Regions from separate parts of the Amphibacillus indicireducens genome, predicted to be linked through region 2. Evidence: predicted binding sites of a transcription regulator. Region 2 holds the regulator's gene; the other holds the start of a gene.
The links. The regulator NrdR, encoded in region 2, represses ribonucleotide reductase genes. The targets are predictions, from matches to a motif close to AACACNATATATNGTGTT.
Positions count from the first base shown of each region.

Region 1: the regulator NrdR is predicted to act here: its motif matches at 2,013-2,030, upstream of nrdD (anaerobic ribonucleoside-triphosphate reductase).

Region 1 is NZ_BAABDL010000096.1:4,062-7,492, forward strand. It holds gene ABD814_RS09095 (ABC transporter ATP-binding protein) at 1-240, shown strand, start outside; gene ABD814_RS09100 (energy-coupling factor transporter transmembrane component T family protein) at 224-1,051, shown strand; gene ABD814_RS09105 (PHP domain-containing protein) at 1,082-1,831, shown strand; gene nrdD (anaerobic ribonucleoside-triphosphate reductase) at 2,191-3,431, shown strand, end outside.
Region 2 is NZ_BAABDL010000140.1:4,160-7,590, reverse strand. It holds gene ABD814_RS12360 (replication initiation and membrane attachment family protein) at 1-1,004, opposite strand, end outside; gene nrdR (transcriptional regulator NrdR) at 1,067-1,537, opposite strand; gene ABD814_RS12350 (cytosolic protein) at 1,561-1,956, opposite strand; gene coaE (dephospho-CoA kinase) at 2,071-2,670, opposite strand; gene ABD814_RS12340 (manganese efflux pump) at 2,707-3,336, opposite strand; gene mutM (DNA-formamidopyrimidine glycosylase) at 3,421-3,431, opposite strand, start outside.

The DNA of each region.
Region 1 (3,431 bases), on a different contig from region 2:
CATGACATGCAACTTGTTGCTGAATGGGCAACCCGTGTGATCGTGATGGAGCACGGGAAAGTCATATTTGATGGGACACCAAAGCTATTGTTTGATCGGGTTGAAATTTGGAAACAAGCAGGACTTAAACTCCCACAAATCGCGGAACTAAGTCTTGCCTTAAATATTCAGTCAACACTCTCAGTCGATGAATTTGTCGCACGCGTGAAGGAGGTAAGTGTCAATGGATTTAACGGCTAAAATTAAAAACGTCCTTAATGTTGAAACAATCAAGCTTGAATTGATTAAAACTGCTTTCGGAAAACCAGATGTTTACTTGGCTAAAATCGATCCAAGGGTGCTAATTTTTTGGTACTTGGTTGTCAGTCTTTTACCTTGGTTCACGTTTAACAATACAATTTTAATTACGATTATCATTTATACTGCATTTTTAGCAGTTGTATCAAGAGTGAGTCCACTGATCCTGAGTTTACTGGGAATAGGGATTATTACGGAACTATTTACGATTTTGTTTTTTTCAGCCATCTTTGGTGGTGGCTCACTCCAAGCTGTTCTACCACTTCTGACCTTATCGATGAAAATTTTTATCATGTCGATTGCGAGTGTATCTGTTTTTGCTAGTATGAGTCCTGAGAAACTGAGTGATGGTTTACTAAGTATCGGATTACCAGCCCAATTTAGTTTTTCAATTTCTTATGCCTACCGGATGCTTCCGATCTTGATTGATGAATTTCACCAAATTTTTCAATCGTTTAGATTACGTGGGAAAACGCCAGAAAATCATGGTTTTTTAAAATGGCGAATGGTCTACTATTATATCAAAGTATTTGTTAAATCGTTCTATCCACTGATGTTAAACGTCGCTAAGCGAACAAGGTTGACTGTTGAAGCATTAGAAGTACGAGGCTTCTCGTATTCGCTGCATAACCCTGAAGCAAAGAAACAAAAATTAGCTTATTTAAAACTTAGAAAGAAAGACTATCTTTTTATCGTTTCACAATTGATGCTTATTTTGCTGATTTTATGGTTTGGAAGCCAATTTCCATCCTAATTAACTAACTTTTTATAGAGGAGAATGTATATGCAGATTGATTTTCATACCCACGCCAACTTATCGAAAAAAATAACGACTTCATTAGAAGGCTTTAAAGAAAAAATGCGAGCAGCTAAGGAAAGTGGACTTACTGCGCTGGCAATAACAGAGCACTTTAATTCAGCAAATATTGTTGAACTCTATCAAACGCTTGAAACTGAATTCTCATATCAAGCAGACTATTATCAGATTGAAGGACTCAAAGTATTTTGTGGCCTAGAAGTCGATGTGAAAGAAACAGGTCATTTCTTAGTGATTGGAACACGCGAAGATATTCTAACGATGGCTCAAATATTAGTTGCTTTTCAAGATGAGGAAAACTTTATCACGGTCAAAGAATTAATCGCTCTCCTTGAAGACTTTAATGTTTTAAAAATAGGTGCCCATCCATTACGTGAATCAACACCTTGGCTTCACCATGATCGAGCAGTACTTAAGCAGTTTGATGCTTATGACTTAAATGGGAAAGATCTCTATACTTATGGATCAGGAATTGAAGAGCGTGTAAGAAAATTTGCGAAAAAGTATAATGTTCCGGTTGTTGGTGGTAGTGACACGCATCACCATTTACAATATGGCTCAATTATCAACATCCTTCCCGAATGTGATACGATCAATCAGCTAAGGAAAGTTATTCGAGCAGGCAATTACGAAACAAAAATTTCCCCGTGTTTATCAGAAAAAGTTAAAGCAGCCAATGAAGTAAAAAAAATGATTAAAGAGAAAACACTAGTTTAGCAGATTCAACAACACACCAAATTAGATTATCAGTCTGATTGGGTGTGTTGTTTTATTATTTAATCCAATTGAAAGTTGTCATAAGAGGCAAAATGACTCTTACTTAATTGAAGGGTGATGTCAAGCTTAAAATGTCAAAAAAATAAAAAAACACTAAATGTAGACACAAATTGTCCATTGACCCACCATATATTGCGTGATATATTAAAAATAACAGATCACATCGCGCAAGATGTTGAACAACCAAGGAAAAAAACCAATAAAATCCCTAAGGAGGGCGTACCTTTTAGGGATTTTTATGGGATTTATAAAATAACTTATCGAATAAACCGAATTGGATTGAAAGGGGAAAATACATAATGATAGACACGAAATTAGTCGAAAGAGCATCTGTTAAACTAGCAATTGAAAAGAGGGATGGTCGATCACAAAAATATGACCCTTTAAAAATAAGAAATGCATTAATTCAGGCCGTGCAAAAGTCAAACTTACCTTATTTAAAAGAAACAATCGAACAGATAACATCTGAAGTTGATGACATTATCGAACAAAATAAGCCGGCTTCTATCGATACGTCTTTAATTGATGAATATGTTTTGCAACGCTTACATAGCCATCAAATGAATGACTTAGCCGAAAGCTATGTTCAACGTCGAATCGAAAAAGAAAATATACGAAAAAACAGTCGCGATATTAATCAAAAAATTGACCAATTGTTAGATAAGGATCCAACAGTAGTGAACGAAAATGCTAACAAAGATAGTAATGTTTTTAATACCCAGCGTGATCTAACGGCCGGAAGTGTTGGAAAAACGATCGGCCTGAGAATGCTGCCTCCACATGTCGCTAATGCACATGAAAAAGGAGAAATTCACTATCATGACTTAGATTACACACCTTATGCGCCAATGACAAACTGTTGTTTGATTGATTTTAAAACAATGTTTGAAGAGGGGTTTGAGATCGGTAATGCTGAAGTGGAATCACCAAGATCGATTCAGACGGCAGCAGCACAAACAGCACAAATTATTGCCAACGTGGCGTCAAGTCAATACGGAGGTTGTAGCTTTGATCGAGTCGATGAAGTTTTAGCACCATATGCGCAATTAAACTATGAGAAAAATCTTCAAACAGCTCAAGAATGGATTGATGGTGCTGATCGTCAAAGGCAATTTGCGGTCGAAAAAACGAAAAAAGATATTTATGATGCGATGCAAAGCTTAGAATATGAAATCAATACACTTTATACCTCACAGGGCCAAACACCATTCACGACACTTGGTTTTGGTTTAGGGACAAGCTGGTTAGAGCGTGAAATTCAATCATCGATTCTTAAAATCCGCATTAAAGGATTAGGTAAAGAAAAACGAACGGCAATTTTTCCAAAACTCGTCTTCACATTGAAGCGAGGCGTTAACCTTGAAGCGAAAGACCCGAATTACGACATTAAACAATTGGCTCTAGAGTGTTCAACGAAGCGGATGTATCCAGACGTATTGAGCTATGACAAGCTTGTTGAACTGACAGGTAGTTTTAAGGTGCCGATGGGTTGTCGCTCATTCTTACAATCGTGGCAGGATGAAGATGGCAATGAAGTGAC
Region 2 (3,431 bases):
GGTTGAAGCCCTTGCGCATCCATAATATTAGCAATCATTTTCAAGTCTTGTTGAGATGCTTGTCGCCCACTCGACAAATCCTCCAATAACTCTTTTGGACTAATCGTCTCCATCCGTTCTACAAATTGCTCTCTTTTTGATTTGTTCGTCTGGTCTGTTGGCTTTATTTTCTCTCGTTGATTAACAATTTTCACTTGTTGTTCTGGCAATGTTTCTACCAAGTCCAAGCAAGCCGCTTTAAACTCTTCCCGACTTAACTGATGATCACTCGTAACCGCCCATTGAATCGCCTTATCCAACTGTGTCGTCGTCAATTGGTAGAGACCAGCCATCTGTTCAATTAACATTACATTGTCACTAGAAAGAATCTTTTTCGCCGGTAACATTCGATCAATCAAACTTTGCTCAAGCCACTTCCAGTCAATATCAGCACCTTGCATCACCGGCACAGCTTTCGGCTCATCACCCTGCTCAGCGACTGGAACCAACGACTGCGTTGCCCCATTGTACTGAAACACATCAGAAAAGCGAGCCGTCACATTTTCCCCTAGCTGATTCTGATCTTGACCCTCAAAAACCAAACTAACTGATTCCTGAATCAATTGATATTTCTGACGCCCAATTTGATGAAGCAACATCTGATTCAACAGATCATTTTTTAAAAATTGCTTAGCCGTAAGTGGCTCGTTCAATTGATAATGATAGACCGAACCACTTTCGAGGTCTTTTTTATATGTATGAATAAGTCCAATTGCCTCACAACTTAATCGTGCCTGATAAATTGCGTTCAATGGTAAATTTAAAATTTGCATTAAATGATGGTGACTATGTTTTTGACTCGGCTGAAAAAGGTGGTACAACGTTAAATAAAATGCTGTCGCATCCACACCAATTATTGGTTGATAGAGTTGATAGAGTGATTGATAGTGGTCTTCAGTAAATGAACGATGTTTAGTAATCGTGAAATGATCTGCAGGTAGAATTTTCCCAATTGATTGGTGCATATTATGCCTCCTTTTTATTTTGTGCCTCTATTATAGCACAAAGAAAAAAGAGCCTACACGGCTCATTTTTCTTTTTTATCGGTATAACTCATAATTTCTTTTAGTTCGTCTAAAAAGACGTTAATATCTTTGAACTGACGATAAACCGAGGCAAAGCGAACGTAAGCAACTTCATCGATTTGAGCTAAATGATCCATCACTAACTCACCGACATCTTTACTTTCTACTTCTGCAGAACCTCTACTTCTTAATTCCCGTTCAACATCAATCGCTAGTTGCTTTAGTTGTTCATGTGAGACTGGTCGTTTTTCACACGCCTTGATTAGACCACGAATCAGTTTCTCCCGACTAAAAGCTTCACGTACACCTTCTTTTTTAACGACAATTAACGGCATTTCTTCAATTCGTTCAAATGTCGTAAAACGGTAACTACATTCTTCACATTCACGTCGTCTTCTAATCGCGTCTCCTTCTTCGATCGGTCGTGAATCTAAGACACGAGTATTTTTATTTTGACAGCTTGGACACCGCATCTTTTTTCATTCCCATCTTTGGATTAATAGACTTGTTCTTGTTGATCTAAAAGTGGAATTTCCTTTTCTAGATCTCGGTAAAATTTAGGGATTAAGTTATGGCTAAATCCTAAGTCAAAAATACCGCCCTCAGTCGTAATTGAAAAGTCAATTGCCGTTCGATACGGTTTAACCATAATAATTGTTACAATTACAAAAGCACGGCGCTTGCCTTTATAATTGATACTAATTTCCCCATGTTTTTGAGACTCAGAATTGATCTCACAATTTTGTTGTTGTCTAAAGTAATAAAGAACTTTGTCAAATGCTTTATCTTTCGTTGTTTTAAAATATTTCGTTTTTAGATTTTTATCCCAATGATTATCACGAGATTCAGAATGATTATTAAAGTATTTATTAAATGTTTCTTTAAACCCCATCAATGACACCCCATTAATATAATTTAAATTATCTGTCGCCGTATATAAACATAATAGACTATCATCAATTATAACACTATTGTTTCACAATTACGATTAATATGGTAAAACCGTTTACATAGAAAAAAGAATTTCTAATAGCTGGTGAAATTGTGTTTCTGTCTGTTGTTTTGTACCATTATTATCAATGATATAATCTGCTCGTTGCTTTTTTTCATCGATTGATATTTGTGTATCAATCCGTTGCTGTGCTTCGCGTTCAGACAACTGATCGCGCGCCATTAAGCGAATAAGTTGATTTTCAGTTGTTGAGTAGACAACAACAACCCGATCAACAAGCTTGGCTAAATCCAGTTCATATAAAAGTGGAATGTCAAGCACAATTAAAGGGTGCCCCGCTTTAATTAACCGATCTCGATCTTCAATCAATTGTTCAATAATAACGGGATGAACAATTTGATTCAGTTGAGCACGTTTTTTTTGATCATTAAAAATCATCTGCCCCAATTTAACACGATTAATCGATTGATCATGTGCTAAAATCTCATGACCAAAGGCTTGGACAACTTGATCGTATGCACGTTGGCCAGGTTCAATCACCTGACGTGCAATTAAATCAGCATCAACAATCGGAATCTCCTCACGAGCAAAAAGAGCCGCAACGGTACTTTTCCCCGTCGCAATACTACCTGTTAAACCAACAATAGCTCCCATCGAATCACCTACACTATCCTTAATCGTTTTTAACTATCAACTCAGTAATAACCGACTAACTCCAATTAGTATTAACAAAAGGCCAGGAATATAACGCACCCAACCTTGTAATTCCTTTTTAGCAAACTTACGCCCAATATATAAACCAAGCGCTAAAAAAGCAGTCGTCATGATAAAGATTAATCCCATCCCGATCAAATCAATTCCAACTAAAGACGCCCCAAGACCCGCGACACTCGCATCAATCGACAGCGCGACCGCTAACCAAACGACCTCTAAACCGGCTATATCACCCGACTGATCAAGATCAGCAAGGACTGGTTTTTTCAAAATTCGAATCACAATACCTAATCGCTTTAATTCTATATCATACTGCTTTTCAGTCACTGTTTTTTCCTGATCAAATGTGATTAAACTATAGACACCTAAACCAATTAACAAAATCGCACCAATCAGACTAATGACAAATTCATTCATCAGCAAGATCAGTAACTGACCAGCCATCATCGCTAAACCAAAAGCCAATCCTGAACAAAGTCCAATCAGAACAATCATCGGTTTAGCTAACGTTAATCTTTTCAAGCCATAGCTAAAAGCGACCATAAAGCTATCAATACTAACCGCTATTCCCAATAAAAATAAGGAGAGTAATTCAACCATCTCCATCCACACCCTCTCAAAGCTCAAAGTCTAACTTGAAATAGTATATGGATGAAGAAAAAAAGGTGTGAATTGATTTCGGTTAAGAAATCAGTTGACAG